One region of the Staphylococcus ursi genome, then DNA from elsewhere that is predicted to be linked to it. Evidence: predicted binding sites of a transcription regulator. Region 1 holds the regulator's gene; each other region holds the start of a gene.
What was found. Region 1 encodes Rex, which represses fermentation and respiration genes when NADH is low (regulators of the CRP and FNR family bind a similar motif). Its sites were predicted from a motif close to TTGTGAAATATTTCACAA; they were not measured.
Positions count from the first base shown of each region.

Region 2: the regulator Rex is predicted to act here: its motif matches at 2,059-2,076, upstream of pflB (formate C-acetyltransferase).
Region 3: the regulator Rex is predicted to act here: its motif matches at 1,745-1,762, upstream of GZH82_RS06130 (L-lactate dehydrogenase).
Region 4: the regulator Rex is predicted to act here: its motif matches at 1,584-1,601, upstream of GZH82_RS02920 (nitrate reductase subunit alpha).

Region 1 is NZ_CP048279.1:1,924,400-1,928,625, reverse strand. It holds gene GZH82_RS08960 (ABC-F family ATP-binding cassette domain-containing protein) at 61-2,013, opposite strand; gene GZH82_RS08955 (redox-sensing transcriptional repressor Rex) at 2,167-2,814, shown strand; gene GZH82_RS08950 (sulfurtransferase TusA family protein) at 2,934-3,158, opposite strand; gene GZH82_RS08945 (YeeE/YedE family protein) at 3,183-4,226, opposite strand, start outside.
Region 2 is NZ_CP048279.1:627,262-631,487, forward strand. It holds gene GZH82_RS02715 (Glu/Leu/Phe/Val family dehydrogenase) at 1-390, shown strand, start outside; gene GZH82_RS02720 (PTS sugar transporter subunit IIC) at 708-1,778, shown strand; gene pflB (formate C-acetyltransferase) at 2,097-4,226, shown strand, end outside.
Region 3 is NZ_CP048279.1:1,314,833-1,319,058, reverse strand. It holds gene GZH82_RS06135 (transcriptional regulator, SarA/Rot family) at 27-437, opposite strand; gene GZH82_RS06130 (L-lactate dehydrogenase) at 748-1,698, opposite strand; gene GZH82_RS06125 (alpha/beta fold hydrolase) at 1,859-2,683, opposite strand; gene GZH82_RS06120 (hypothetical protein) at 2,825-3,157, opposite strand; gene GZH82_RS06115 (proline dehydrogenase family protein) at 3,654-4,226, shown strand, end outside.
Region 4 is NZ_CP048279.1:675,599-679,824, forward strand. It holds gene argS (arginine--tRNA ligase) at 1-623, shown strand, start outside; gene GZH82_RS02915 (ADP-ribosyltransferase) at 855-980, shown strand; gene GZH82_RS02920 (nitrate reductase subunit alpha) at 1,643-4,226, shown strand, end outside.

The DNA.
Region 1 (4,226 bases):
GGATGAATTGTCTGTATTTCGAGCATAAAAAAATGAGCGGAGTAGAAAATTCTACCACACTCAATTCATCTCATCTTTAAATTCACTTAATGCTAGTTGTAATTCTTCCCAATTTGTCATGACTTGTTCTAAAGATTGTTCGATACTTGTTCGTTCGTCAGCTAAAGCTTGTGTTTTTTCATAATCATTCATCGTTGCGTCATCTGTCATTGCGACATCAATTTCTTCGATACGTGCTTCTAATTCCATAATTTTTTGCTCTTCCGCTTCGATTTGGCGCTCGATTTTACGTTTTTCACGACGCAACGCTTTTTGGTCTTGATACGTATTTTGTGAACTAGCCGATTCATCATTGGCATTATTGTCTTCACGTTGTTCTTCGTATGCAGCAAGTGCGTTTTGCTGCTCTAACTTTTCTAAGTAATATTGGTAGTCACCTAAATACAGATGACCGCCTGTTTTATTTAAATCAAAAATACGATTGGCAAGTTCATTAATAAAATAACGATCGTGTGATACGAAAATTAAAGTGCCTTCAAAGTTTTTTAACGCTTGTTCTAACATTTCCTTTGAATCGATGTCGAGATGGTTTGTTGGTTCGTCCAAAATGAGTACATTATTGCGTTCTAACATTAATAATGCCAGTTGGAGTCTCGCTTTTTCGCCACCAGAAAGGTCGTTAATCACTTTTAGCACTTCATCTTGTGTGAATAAAAAGCGGCCTAATACCGCGCGCACATCTTTTTCCAGCATATGACGGTATTGATCCCAGACGAAATCTAAAATGGTTTTATTAGAACGGAACTCTGCTTGTTTCTGGTCATAATAGCCAATTTTCAAGTTAGCCCCTTCAATGATTTGACCTGAGAGAGGGGGAACTCGTTTTGCTAAAGTTTTAATTAATGTCGATTTCCCAATACCATTCGGACCGATAATCCCAATGTGGTCGCCTTTATTAATTTCAAAATGAATCGGTACTGTAATTGGTGCGCTGTAACCAATCTCTAAGTCTTGTATATGCATGACGTCATTGCCCGTATTGCGATCGAAATCGAATTGAATGTTCGCACTTCTCGCATCGAGCATTGGCTTTTCAATACGTGCCATTTTTTCTAACATTTTACGACGACTTTTTGCCATGCCGCTTGTAGATGCACGGGTAATATTTTTCTCGACAAACGTTTCTAGCCGTTTGATTTCGCTTTGTTGGCGTTCATATTCCGCGAGTCGCTTTTGAAAGTATTGATCACGTAACTGGATAAACTTTGTATAATTTCCGACATAATGTTTCACTTCGCCAAGAGAGACGTCATAGATTTGCGTCACAATTTTATCGAGGAAGAAGCGGTCATGTGAAATAATGACGATAGCGCCTTTAAAATATTTCAAATAATCTTCTAACCATTCTGTTGTCGCCATGTCTAAATGGTTTGTCGGTTCATCGAGTAAAAGCAAGTCAGGTTCACTCAATAACATTTGTGCGAGAGAGAGACGCGTTTTTTGACCACCACTAAAATCGTTAATTGGACGGTCGTAATCGGCTTCACTAAAATCAAGGCCATTCAACACAGTTTTAATTTTACTGTCATAATGATAGCCACCGAGTTGTTCAAATTCATTGGATAATTGTTCATATTTTGCGATATGTGTTTGATATTCTGTTGTTTCATAAGCTTCGGCATGTGCAGCAAGCCAGTCTGTTTCTTCTTGCATGCGCTTGCCAATCGCTTTAACTTTTTCAAAAGGTTTTGCCATTTCTTCAAAAACAGTATTTTCAGCATTTAAAGTCATTTGTTGTGTCAAATAGCCGAGTTTAAGACCTTTGATTTTTGAGATATGGCCTGAGTCATATGATTCCACACCTGCGATAATTTTCATCAATGTGGATTTCCCCGCACCGTTTCGACCTACGATACCAATGCGCTCACCCGTTTTCACTTCAAAATTAACGCCTTCAAAAATTTCTTCGCCATCAAACGATTTCGTAATCTGACTTAACTGCATTAAAATCATAGGGCATACTCCTTTCATTCTTATTTATTGTACATCAAATCCTATATGTATCAAATACTAAATGTTTCCTTATCATATAAATTAAGTTATAATAAAACACACACACTGTGAAAGCTATCACATACATTAGAAATCATATCGGAGGACTTCAAAATGGGAAAATCAATGAACAAAATTCCTAGAGCGACTTTAAAACGTCTCCCTTTGTATTATAGATTTGTGAATACTTTAAAAGCGAAAGGCGAAGATCGTGTTAATTCGAAAGCCATTAGCGAAGGCTTAAATATAGATTCAGCCACAATACGTCGAGATTTTTCTTATTTTGGTGAATTAGGTAAAAAAGGTTACGGTTATAATATTGATAGTTTATTAGAATTTTTTAAGTCAGAATTGAGTGATTCAGATATTATCAAAATTGGTATTGTCGGTGTCGGTCACTTAGGTACGGCTTTAATTTCTTATAACTTTTCAATCCATGATGATATGACCATTACAGAAGCTTTTGACATTAGAGAAGACATTATCGGTACAACAGTAGGGGATATTACGATTAAGTCGATGGATGACATTAAAGAAACCATTGCTTCAGGCGAATTAGAAGTTGTCATTATTGCGACACCTGAATCAGCAGCACAAGCAGTGACAGATCAGTTAGTAGAAGCAGGCATCAAAGGTATCTTGAACTTTACACCAAAACGTGTTCACGCGCCACAATCAGTACAAGTGCATCAAATTGACTTAGGGATTGAACTCCAATCGCTACTCTTCTTTATGAAAAATTATGGTACGACAGAAGGGTAAATGTTGATGAACTGTGCTCATAATAAATAGCTCATTTTAGAGTGCGCTAAATATGACTAGATAACAAAAAAGCAACGTCCTTGTGATTAGGTGGGCGTTGCTTTTTTGTACGTTAATCATTAAGCTTTTTGAACGGTAATGGTCCAAGAAGCATCACCTAATTGCTCAAATTCAGTAATCGGATAATTCTGCTCTGCTGCCCATTGAGGTATAGCTTCTGTAGCTTGTGTGCAATCGAAATCAATTTTCAATTCATCCCCAATATTTAAACCTTCCATTTTCTTTTGTGCTTCTATTAATGGGAAAGGGCATACCATTCCGATAGTGCCTAATTCGTGTTTCATCATTTATCACCTTTCTTTAATGATTTAATGAGATGCATTTGCTGAAGTACTAGCAATATGCGTTTGACGTCGTGCGGCATTTAGTGGTTTTACAAATAAGAAATAACTGATAAACCATGTCCCTAGTATCATTGAAGCTAAACCTAACCATCCTTGCCATGAAAGCGCTGCTGTAGCAACTAAACCATTACCGATAGAGCAACCTCCAGCGACTGCTGCACCAAAACCCATAAAAGCGCCACCAATGGCACTGTTACGAATGGTTTTAATATCTGGTAAACGCCATTTAAACTCTTTTGCACCACGCGCAGCAATATAAGAACCTAAGAAAATACCCAATACAAGGAAGACGCCCCAATCAATTAGAGATAAATCGCCTGTAGTTAAAAATTGAATGATATGTGCAGAAGGTGTCGTAATACCTAAACCCCCTTCACGCCCAGTTGAATAACTCATCGGCCAAGCGATTAACGCAATCAGTCCTATTGCAATCGCTGCAACAAATGGATGGAATCGTTTTTCAAATAAAAAGTAACGTACACCTGTATAACGTGATTTTAATTTCGGAATCGTCACTTTAGGTTTTGGCTTACGTAAAGTTTTGATGACTAAAAATACTGTTATACTCACTAATGCGGTAATCCACAACCAACTCGGTATACCAGTTGAAGTAGAAATATCTGCATTAGCGACGGTTTGGCTGTTAATGACATTTTTCAATGGTAATAAAATGCCAAATTTTGAAATCGCAGCAAACAATCCATACATAACCAACGCGATCCAACTTCCTATAAGACCTTCACCAGCACGATACCACGTTCCTGTTGCACATCCACCAGCCAATACAATACCTACACCAAAAATAAATGATCCAATGATGGTGCCGACAATAGGGAAGGTACCATTATGTATAGTCAAAACACCTATGGACGTAAAAACAAATAACCCGACCGCTTGAATTGAAATAGCAACTAGTAAGGCATAGAACATTTTATTGTTTTTTTGCACATACATATCTCTAAAGCCTCCTGTTAGGCAAAATCGTGTACGTTGCATAACGAAACCGAG
Region 2 (4,226 bases), 1.3 Mb from region 1:
GACATTTTTGCACCATGTGCACTGGGTGGTATTTTAAATGATAAAACGATTCCAGAGCTTAAAGTGAAAATGGTTTGCGGTAGTGCCAACAATCAATTGCTAGAAGAAGACAAGCATGGTCAAATGTTAGAAGAACGCGGCATTATTTATGCGCCTGACTTTGTTGCTAACAGTGGCGGTGTCATCAATGTAGCAGACGAGTTGTACGGTCAATATCATCGTGAACGTGCTGAAAAGAAAGTGAAAAACATTTACGAGCAAATGGACAAAATTTTCACGATCGCAAAAGAAGAAGGTATTTTACCATTACAAGCAGCAGAACATCTTGCAGAATCACGAATTGATACGATGATGCGTGTACATAGTAAATATTCAGCAACTCAAAAATAATCATAAAATCATAGGAAGAGGCAGGGGGAACTTTATTGTGTCCTTGCCTCTTCTTTTTGCGTAAACATGAATTATGTATAGGATAAACGACAAATCAAATTGATATAAAGTGGAATGAATTAAGTCGCATTAAATTGCGAATATTTGAAAAAATAGTATTGCTAAATCATCTTCGTTCGGTTACGCTATCACTATTGTGGTACGAAGCGCATTTGAAGGGGACAGAAAAAGTGGAAAAGTAGAATGAACGACGTACCTCTAAAACCATTTGAAGTTCATTGATTCAAATGTAATTCAACAGTGAGGTGGAAAAGGAAATGGAAGCAGCAGAGCAGAGAATGACATTTAAAACATTTATGTTCAAAGTATTAAATGGTTTAGCCATCGCAATTATTGCTGGGCTTATTCCGAATGCAGTGTTAGGTGGATTGTTTAAATATTTAAGTCAATACGCCGATATTTTTGCAACGATGAATCAAGTTGTCTTAGGGGTACAATTTGCGCTACCGATTATGGTCGGTGTCCTCATCGCGTTACAATTCAATTTAAATCCAATGGCAACAGCTTTGGTTGGTGCAGCAGCATTTGTGGGTTCAGGGGCCGCTAAAGTGACGCCAGCAGGTTGGCAATTGGTCGGTATTGGTGATTTAATCAATACGATGATTACGGCATCTATTGCAGTGCTGATTGTATTATGGCTAGGCCATCGCTTAGGAAGTTTGAACGTGATTTTATTACCGATTATCGTAGGCGGTGGCGCTGGGCTGATTGGTTTGTGGACATTACCTTATGTCAGCAAAATTACGTTAGCTATCGGTAGTTTAGTGAATACATTTATGACATTGCAGCCCGTGTTGATGGGGATTTTGATTGCAGTCTTATTTTCATTCATTATTGTTTCTCCGATTTCAACAATCGGCGTCGGTTTAGCGATTGGTATTTCAGGTTTAGCAGCAGGATCAGCAGCTATTGGTGTTGCCGTTGCAGCTATCGTTCTTTTCATCGGTACATTACGTGTGAATAAAATTGGTGTACCTATTGCGATTTTATTAGGTGGAATGAAAATGATGATTCCTAACATGATTCGCCATCCTATTTTACTATTACCAATCGGCATTACAGCAGCCGTGACAGGTGCGGCAGGTGCATTGTTCGATATTTCAGGTGTGAAAGAAACAGCGGGGTTTGGCATTGTTGGTTTAGTCGGTCCAATTAAAGCTTTAGAATTAATGGACGGCAATGGTATGACCAACTTACTGATTGTCCTTGCAGTATTTTTCGTCATTCCTTTAGTTGTCGGCTTTATTGTCGATTACATTTTATGGAAAGTTTTAAAATTGTATGATTCTGAAATTTATCGTTTTACTGCAACAGAAGATAATAAATAAAAGCATTGAAAGTGTCATTTTGTTGAAAGATACAAAGTGGCGCTTTTTAATTTTGCGTCTTTAAATATGGATTCAATCGCAGAAAGCACAGTTATTCACGCCTTTATATTGACCAATCAAGTTATCTAAAAATGTATAAAAATAGTTACGCAATAAAAAAGTTCTTTTTAAAATTTTTATAGATTGTGACAAATTATTATACAAAATAAAGCGAAATCTTGACATTTTATAAAACGCTTCCAATTTTAAGTGATTATATTCACAATTGTTGTTATACTTATTGTGAAATGATGAACAAACCTAATTGGAGGTAAGCGCATGATTAAAGACACTCAAGTAAAACATAATGCATGGGAAGGTTTTAAAACTGGACGTTGGATACGCAATGTAGACGTCCGTGAATTTATACAATTGAACTTTACAGGTTATCAAGGAGACGACAGTTTCTTAGCCGGTTCAACTGAAGCAACAAAGAAATTGTGGGATCAAGTAATGGCATTATCAAAAGAAGAGCGTGAACGTGGTGGTATTTGGGATATGGATACAAAAGTGCCATCAACAATCTTATCCCATGATGCAGGTTACTTGGATGAATCATTAGAACAAATTGTCGGTGTGCAAACAGACAAACCATTCAAACGTTCGATGCAACCATTTGGCGGTATCCGTATGGCAAAAGCAGCATGTGAAGCGTACGGTTATGAATTAGATAAAGAAACAGAACACATTTTTACAGAGTATCGTAAAACACATAACCAAGGTGTATTCGATGCGTATTCAAAAGAAATGTTAGCTTGTCGTAAAGCAGGGATTATTACAGGTTTACCAGATGCTTATGGACGTGGCCGTATTATTGGGGACTATCGGCGTGTCGCATTATACGGTATTGATTTCTTAATGGCAGAAAAGCAAAAAGACTTCAATGACTTATCATCAACAATGACTGAAGACGTGATTCGTTTACGCGAAGAAGTGTCAGAGCAATATCGTTCATTAAACGAATTAAAACAACTCGGTGAACGTTACGGATTTGATTTAAGTCGCCCAGCTGAAAACTTTAAAGAAGCGGTGCAATGGCTCTACCTTGCTTACCTTGCAGCGATTAAAGAACAAAACGGTGCAGCAATGAGTTTAGGACGTACTTCAACTTTCCTTGATATTTATGCTGAACGTGACTTAGAAGCAGGTACGATGACTGAAACTGAAGTACAAGAAATCATTGACCACTTCATCATGAAATTACGTTTAGTGAAATTTGCGCGTACACCTGATTACAATGCATTATTCTCAGGTGATCCGACTTGGGTAACGGAATCTATCGGTGGTGTCGGTATTGACGGCCGCCCAATGGTAACGAAAAACTCATTCCGTTTCTTACATTCACTCGACAACTTAGGACCAGCACCAGAACCAAACTTGACAGTATTATGGTCAACTCGTTTACCTGAAAACTTCAAACGCTACTGTACGAAAATGAGTATTAAAACAAGCTCAATTCAGTACGAAAATGATGATTTAATGCGTGAAAGCTACGGTGACGATTACGGTATTGCATGTTGTGTATCTGCTATGCGTATCGGTAAACAAATGCAATTCTTCGGTGCACGTGCCAATTTAGCGAAGACATTATTGTATGCGATTAATGGTGGTAAAGATGAAAAATCAGGTGCTCAAGTTGCACCAAACTTCGCACCAATTCAATCTGAAATTTTAGATTATGATGAAGTGTACCGCCAATTTGATGAAATGATGGAATGGTTAGCAGGCGTTTACGTCAACTCATTAAATATCATTCACTATATGCATGATAAATACAGCTACGAACGTATCGAAATGGCACTGCATGATACAGATGTGCACCGTACGATGGCGACAGGTATTGCAGGCTTATCAGTTGCAGCGGACTCACTTTCTGCCATTAAATACGGTCAAGTTCGCACAATTCGCGATGAAAATGGTCTCGTAGTTGACTTTGAAACAACAGGCGACTATCCAAAATATGGTAACAACGATCCACGTGTAGATGATATCGCAGTGCAATTAGTTGAAAGCTTTATGAGAAAACTACGCAAACATCAAACATACCGTGACTCTGAACATACGATGAGTGTATTGACAATCACGTCAAATGTTGTTTACGGTAAGAAAACAGGTAACACACCAGATGGACGTAAAGCAGGCGAACCATTTGCGCCAGGTGCGAACCCTATGCACGGCAGAGATGATCATGGTGCACTAGCTTCATTATCATCAGTGTCAAAATTACCTTATGATTGCTGTAAAGACGGTATTTCTAACACATTCAGTATCGTACCTAAATCATTAGGTAAAGAAGAAGCAACACAAGAACAAAACTTAGTGAGCATTTTAGATGGCTACGCATTACAACATGGTCATCACTTGAACATCAATGTCTTTAACAGAGAAACATTACTTGATGCAATGGAA
Region 3 (4,226 bases), 610 kb from region 1:
ATGTCAAATGAGAGTAGCATTAGTCCTTAAATATCACAGCCGTTTACAATATCATTTAATAATGTTCTCAAATGTGCATCTCTTTTTTCGATTTCCATACATGTAAAATTAATTAAGTCTTGTTTGTCCGCTTCTTTATCCTCATTAAAATGAATAATAACGGTTCTTTCATCGTTTGTCGGGCGCTCTTTAATAATCCATTTCATTTCTACCAAATTGTTGTAAGTTCTTGTACGTTTGTAAGTCTTAACTTTCACGTAGTTATCCATTTCTTTTAATGTCATCGAACCTTGATCCCAAAGTGTCAGTAAAATCAAAAACTCTTCTTTTGATAAACGATATTTTCCCTCAATTTCTTCAAAAATGTCTTCAACTTCTTTTTGCAGTTGGTCAAGGAGCATGATATCGCTCACTTTATAATTATTTTTTTCAATCATAATACCCCCCCATTCTTTGCTACCTATCGTTTATTTGTACCCACAAAATAGAAAACTAATCATATTTAATATATTAGTAATACTTTGTTATTTTAAAATTTGAAGTTGTAGAACATTTTCTTCAAATTATTTACTTTTGCAATCGCTTATTTAAGTTATAGCCCTATTTTGTAGTGCATTACTGAGTTCGAAATAAAAGCAATTATTCATATACTAAAGTTGTGGGGATTTATTCTCAGCAAATAAAATGGCCCTACTCTCTACAAGAAGAGATAGGACCATTTAAAAGTTGCTTTATTTATTATTTTTATTAGAAAAGGTGAGAAATAGAATCTTGCATATCTTTTAAGATTTTAACAGATTTAGCGAATTTTTCTTTTTCTTCGTCATTTAATGGTGTTTCAATGACGCGTGAAGCACCCTCACCGTTAATCACTGTTGGCACACCAGTGTATACACCTTCATGACCGTATTCACCTTCTAAGTAACTTGACACTGTTAATACGATGTTTTGATTTTTTAAGATAGCTTTTGAGATATGCATTAATCCCATTGCCACGCCGTAGTATGTCGCACCTTTTGCTTTAATGATGTCATATGCTGCATCACGTGTATTCACATAAATATCTTCAATTAAATGTGCTTTTTCAGGATCATTTTTCAATTGATCATAAATTGAAACACCTGCAATTGTTGCACCTGACCATACTGGTACTTCTGAGTCACCGTGTTCCCCAATGATATAACCATGAATACTTGCTGGAGCTACATCGAACGCTTCACTAATTAAATGTCTGAAACGTGCTGTATCTAAAATTGTACCTGAACCGATAACTTTGTGTTTTGGTAAGCCCGAATATTTTAAAGTGACGTAAGTTAAAATATCTACTGGGTTCGCTGCGATTAAGAAAATACCATCGAAGCCACTATCCATAATTGATGTCACGATATCTTTATAAATTTTTGCATTTTTTTCTACTAAGTCTAAACGTGTTTCACCAACTTTTTGAGGCGCACCCGCACAAATCACGACTAAATCTGCATCACCACAGTCAGAATATTCACCTGCTACGACTTTAACTGGGGAATCTGCATACGGTGCACCGTGGTTTAAATCTAATACATCTCCAAGTACTTTATCTTTATTGATATCGATAATAACAAGTTCATCAGCTACACCTTGACTCATCATTGTAAAGGCATAGCTTGCACCCACTGCACCATTACCTACTAATACCACTTTATTACCTTTTGTCTTCATGAAAAACACTCTCCTAACTATGCCAAATTTGTTCACTATTTATTACTTGTGATTATTTTCACATATATAATTTAACACGTTTTCCATTTTCTTTCAACGATGAATTTTTAGGACAAACGAAAATTAATCGTTCATCCTATACTTTTTGTATATTTTTTACTTATTTAAGGCTATTTTCATCTTCAACTAAATAGCCTGCCGCATACACCCGATTGTTTAAAAAGCTCAAAATATAACGCATTACGGCTTCACGTTCAGGTTCATTATGAATTTCATGTGCAAGCTCAGGCCACGCTTTAAAATAAACTTCATCTAAATTCAATGATTGCAATAATTGATGTGTCACTTCAGTATCCGAAATTTGATCAGCTGTCCCGTACATAATGCACATCGGTTTGGCCGTTAATTTATGAAGATGATCAGCTGTATCTTTCATTGTACGTACAACTTCTTTATACCAATGATAGCTCACTTTTTTTAACATCATCGGGTCATTTCGAGTTTCTTCTTGTACTTCTGAATTTCGTGTCAGTGCCTCAGCTTCAATACCTATATCAAACTTTGTCCCTTTTGAAACGTCACCAATGTTGGACACTAAAATATTTTTACGCGTTTTATAATGTTTTTGAAATGCTAGGAGTGGCGAAAGTAAAATTAAACCTTCTATATCCAATTGCACTTTTTCTAATAAGTTTAAACAAATCAAACCACCTAATCCGACGCCAATCATAAAAATAGGCAAATGATATTCTTCAGCGATTTCAACCCATTCCAACACGCGCTCTTGGTAGACTTCAAAGTTTTGGATTTGCCCTTTATTCATACGCGAAGTTTGGCCTTGTCCTGGCAAATCGCCCATAATGACATGGTAGCCATTGCGTTTCAAATGAGTAATGACATAGGCATAACGTCCTGTATGTTCTAGCATATTGTGTACAATGACGATGACCCCTTTAGCCTCACCTTCAGTTTCCCATTTCCACATACTCCATTATCCTTCCTTTAATTCTATGTATTATAACATCTATTATAGCGTGACTCCCCCATTCATCGCGACTAAAAACATAAAAAACACGTGAATCCGTCATGACATATCGCCACAACCATTTCACGTGTTGCGTTCATTTTATACAAGTTTAAATGTTTTACGCATCCAACTCACACGTAATAATAATATAGTTAATAAAATCTCATAAAATGTAGGGAAAAATTTTGCCACTAAGAGTAACATCAATTGTCCAAAGAATGTTCCCTCGCCTTGGCTTACATTAAATTGCGCTAAAACTCCTACATCTATTACATTCAAACCCACAATTACGACAATAACTGGCCAAATTTTCTTTGTTAAAATACCTATAATTAATCCGATAACGACCAATACAATCAGTTCAAATATAAAATACTGCACAAATGTGTCTAACTGCGTCCCAAAAATGTAGAATGTCATATCTCTAAACATTGTCTATCTCCCTTAAAAAGATTTCACTTTATTTTACCATGATTTACTTGCCCGTCATTTAAAGATATCGTAAAGATTCAGTCACGCCATTTACACTATATTAATATTCATAACTGTATTTTATTATCTTTAGAAGAACTTCACAGTGATTTCATCAAAACTTGACATCGTCGTGCTATATTGTAAATAAACAAAGTCAGATTAAAGGAGTTCATGATGAAGCTCGTTTATAAATGTTTGTTATGCATCATTCTTTTCTTATGTACACCACTTATCGCAGCGATCGCTCAAGAGCCTATTACGATAGAAGTACACCAGTGAATCATGCATTATGAATACTCTTTTTATAACTTTTTTCACATTGAATGATGACTGAATGATAGCGTAACCACTCGACTTTATAAAATTCGCACCTTTTGATATGAAAACGTTTTCTTCCCTTATCTGTTCATGATACACTGATATTACAACAGAAACATAATGGGAGGAATTTAGCATGGCCTTAGTCAAACACTTTTTTATCGCATTGTCTAATAATGCATTTTTAAATTCAGTAGCGAAAACCATTGGGCCTTCACTAGGGGCAAACAGAGTGGTCGCGGGGAATACAATTGATGATGTGATTAAAACGATTAAACGACTGAACGAGAAAAATATTTCAGTTACAGTAGATAATCTCGGTGAATTTGTGAATAACGAACGAGATGCTATTGAAGCGAAAAATAATATATTAAAAGTGATGGAAGCGATTCATGAACATCAATTAGACGCACACATGTCGGTCAAACTGAGTCAGCTCGGTAGTGAATTTGACCGTGCCCTTTCATATCGCAACATACATCAAATCGTTTCTAAAGCGCAAGAATACGATCACATGCATATCAACATTGACACAGAAAAATATGATAGTTTATTTGATATTACACAAACATTAGATCGTTTAAAGCCTGAGTTCAACAATGTCGGTACTGTAATTCAATCTTATTTATTTAAAGCAGACGTATTGATTGATAAATATCCAGACTTACGCTTACGACTCGTTAAAGGGGCATATAAAGAATCACCTTAC
Region 4 (4,226 bases), 1.2 Mb from region 1:
CAGTCATAGAGCATATTCCTTTTGGTTTGATTTTAAAAGATGGTAAAAAAATGTCCACAAGACAGGGCAAGGTACTACTACTTGAAGACATTATTGCAGAAGTAGAGGAAGCCGTTCTAAGGACTTTAGAAAAGAAAAAGTCGAACTTAAGGAATAAAAAAGAAATTGCCAAAGAAATTGCTATTGCTTCTATCAAGTTTCACGATCTGAAAAATGATCGCCTTAGTAGCTACGATTTGAAAATTGATGAGATGTTGGCTTTTGAAGGGGACACTGCATTGTACATAATGTATACTTATGCAAGGATTCAATCTATCTTAGGAAGAACCAAATACTCTGATGATTTTAAGGGGGATTTTCAGTTTGAGGAAAGTATGTGGCCTATTTTAAAACATTTAAAATCCTATAATGAAGTTTTGGAATTATCTGCTATAAACTATACTCCATCTTCAATATGTAGATATTCTTTACAGTTATGTCGTCTTTTTAATAGGTATTATAATATTGAAAGAATATTAGAAAGTACAAACGAAAAGTCAAAAATAACTTTATTAAAAATAGTTTCCAAAAACATTGAAGATTCCATGGAGTTACTAGGTATAAATTTAGTGAAAGAAATATAGATATATTAATTTAAAATATAATTACATTAATATTATCGGTCAAGAATTTTACGGGTTCTTTGACAAATGTGATTGATGAGCAAAAACATAGAGATTAAGTGACATAAAGTTGCTTAATCTCTTTTTTTAGAAGTGCTATAAAAATATTCCTACATAAAATGATATGACTACATAAATGATCAAAATTTTTATAAACAAAAAAATTCGATGTATAAGTATCACCATAATTTTATGAGCACATCGTTGGCAAGAGATCCTCATCAATCTTTTGGAGGAAGAAAAGCAATATTGTTAAAAATAAATGCACCTAAAGGAACAAAAGTTTTGAATGTTTTAGTATGTAAATGGCGGTTATAAAATGTAGGAAAATGGCAGAATGAAAATATTGTTTTTTCTACATTTTTTATTGTGGTGCGCCTGGCATGGGTAACATCTAGACGGTGAAAGTCCGTTACAGGCTTGGTAGTAGGAACTGTTAGCGAAAGACAAGGGTGTCCATTGCGAAGTGGAATCTGAAGGTTTTGACTTTATCATCAATAGCTAAGTTATGTATAGCGTATGATAGTTCGATATTTTCTCTAATAGTTAAATATTCTTGACCTTCCCCATATTTGTAAGAAAAAAATATTTATTTTTTCTTTATGCTAAGAGGCTATCATAACTTCCAATTTAAAAGATTAAATATGCCTAACTGATGGATAATCGTTCCTAACTATTTATTAAAAATTTTAATTCTGATCAAATTATTATATTATATACTAATTGTAAACTTTAAAAGCCATAACTATCAAAATGTTTGAAATACAGAAAATCTTTGCTCATAAATATTTACTTCACTATTACCCTATTTTTTCATTTCCGTCTACACAAACTGTATTCAACATCTTTAACCGTTTTCACGCGCACAACAAAGCTAGGGAATCCTACTAGTGAATTAGGCATTTCCCTAATATCTTCCATATGTGAATAAATGTACAATCAGTGTGATAGGGCGTGCTATGCGAAAAAGGAGGATATCTATGGCTAAATTTGGAATGCAATTTTTTAAACCGACTGAAAAATTTAATGGCAATTGGTCAGTATTAGAACATAAAAGCCGTGAATGGGAAAAGATGTATCGTGAAAGATGGAGTCATGACAAAGTGGTTCGTACGACACATGGCGTCAACTGTACGGGGTCATGCTCATGGAAAGTATTTGTGAAAAACGGTGTCATTACTTGGGAAAATCAACAAATCGACTATCCGAGTTGTGGGCCGGATATGCCGGAGTTTGAACCGCGTGGCTGTCCGCGTGGGGCGTCGTTTTCTTGGTATGAATATAGCCCGTTACGCATTAAATACCCATATGTCAGAGGTAAACTTTGGGATTTATGGACGGCAGCTTTAGAGGAACATCAGGATCCTATTAAAGCATGGGCGTCTATTGTAGAAGATGAAGAAAAAGCAAAAATTTATAAATCTGCACGTGGTAAAGGGGGACATGTCCGTACAAATTGGAAAGATGTGTCTCAACTCATCTCAGCACAGCTCATTTATACGATTAAAAAAGATGGTCCAGACCGTATTGCTGGTTTCACGCCAATTCCAGCGATGTCGATGATCAGTTATGCTGCGGGTGCGCGTTTTATTTCGTTGCTCGGTGGGGAGATGTTGAGTTTCTATGATTGGTATGCGGATTTACCACCAGCGTCGCCACAAATTTGGGGTGAACAAACAGACGTGCCGGAATCAAGTGACTGGTACAATTCGTCTTATATTATGATGTGGGGCTCAAACGTACCGCTCACACGTACACCGGATGCACACTTTATGACGGAAGTACGTTATAAAGGTGCAAAAGTTGTGTCTGTTGCGCCGGATTACGCTGAAAATGTGAAGTTTGCGGACAATTGGTTGGCACCAAATCCAGGTACAGATGCGGCGATTGCACAAGCGATGACACACGTCATTTTACAAAAGTTTTATGAAGATGAGCCGTCAGAAATGTTCATCAATTATGCGAAACAATATTCAGATATGCCATTTATCCTGCGTCTCGATCAAGATGACAATGGCTTTAAAGCAGGTCGCTTCTTACGTTCAAGTGATTTAGGACAAACATCTGAAAACAGCGAATGGAAGCCGATGATCATCGACCGTTTAACAGATTCGCTACAAGTGCCAAACGGAACAATGGGTCAACGTTGGGAAGAAGGCAAACAGTGGAATTTGAAGTTGGAAAATGAAGCGGGCGAGAAGATTGATCCAGCGATGACTGTGGTTGACGGTGACTATGAATTGGTTACGATGCAGTTCCCTTACTTTGATAATGATGGCAATGGTGTCTTCAAACGTGTCATTCCAGTGCGTCACGTGACATTGGCAGATGGTGAAACGGCCTACGTAACGACAGTGTATGACTTGATGGCGAGCCAATACGGTGTGAAACGTTTCAATCATGAATTAGAAGCAAAAGGTTTTGATGATGCAACGTCGTTCTACACACCAGCGTGGCAAGAAAAGATTACAGGTGTGAAAGCGAGCACTGTGACGCAAGTCGCGATGGAATTTGCACAAAATGCGATAGATACAGGTGGTCGCTCAATGATTATTATGGGTGCGGGTATCAATCACTGGTTCAACTCTGATACGATTTATCGCTCTATCCTAAATTTAGTCATTTTATGCGGATGTCAAGGTGTGAATGGCGGGGGCTGGGCGCACTATGTCGGACAAGAGAAATGTCGACCAATTGAAGGTTGGAGTACGATTGCCTTTGCGAAAGATTGGCAAGGTCCACCACGTTTACAAAACGGGACAAGTTGGTTCTATTTTGCGACAGATCAATGGAAATATGAAGAGTCTGGTGTCGACCGATTAGCGTCTCCATTAGCTGAAAACATTCAATTACAACACCCTGCAGATTATAACGTGTTAGCGGCGCGTAATGGTTGGTTACCATCATATCCACAATTTGATCGCAACAGTTTACTTTGGGGTGAAGAAGCACGTGATGCTGGTGAGTTTACGAATGAAGCCATTTTGAACCGTGCGGTTGACGATGTGAAATCACGCCGTACACGTTTTGCGGTTGAAAATCCAGACTTACGTAAAAACCATCCGAAGTCACTTTTCGTATGGCGTTCGAATTTGATTTCAAGTTCTGCTAAAGGTCAAGAGTATTTTATGAAGCATTTACTCGGTACGAAATCGGCACTTATGGCGGAACCGAATGAAACAGACAAGCCATCAGAAATTGAGTGGGGTGAAGATACAGTCGGAAAACTCGACTTACTCGTGTCATTAGATTTCCGTATGACAGCGACACCACTTTATTCGGATATCGTATTACCGGCAGCAACATGGTATGAAAAACATGACATTTCATCAACGGATATGCATCCATTCGTTCATCCGTTCAACCCAGCGATTGACCCGTTATGGGAATCACGTTCAGACTGGGATATTTTCAAAACGTTGAGCCGTACTTTTTCAGATATGGCACGCGTGCACTTAACAGGGACTTATAAAGACGTTGTGACTGCACCACTTGCGCACGATTCAAAACAAGAAATTTCACTCGCATATGGTGAAGTGAAAGACTGGACAAAAGGTGAAGTCG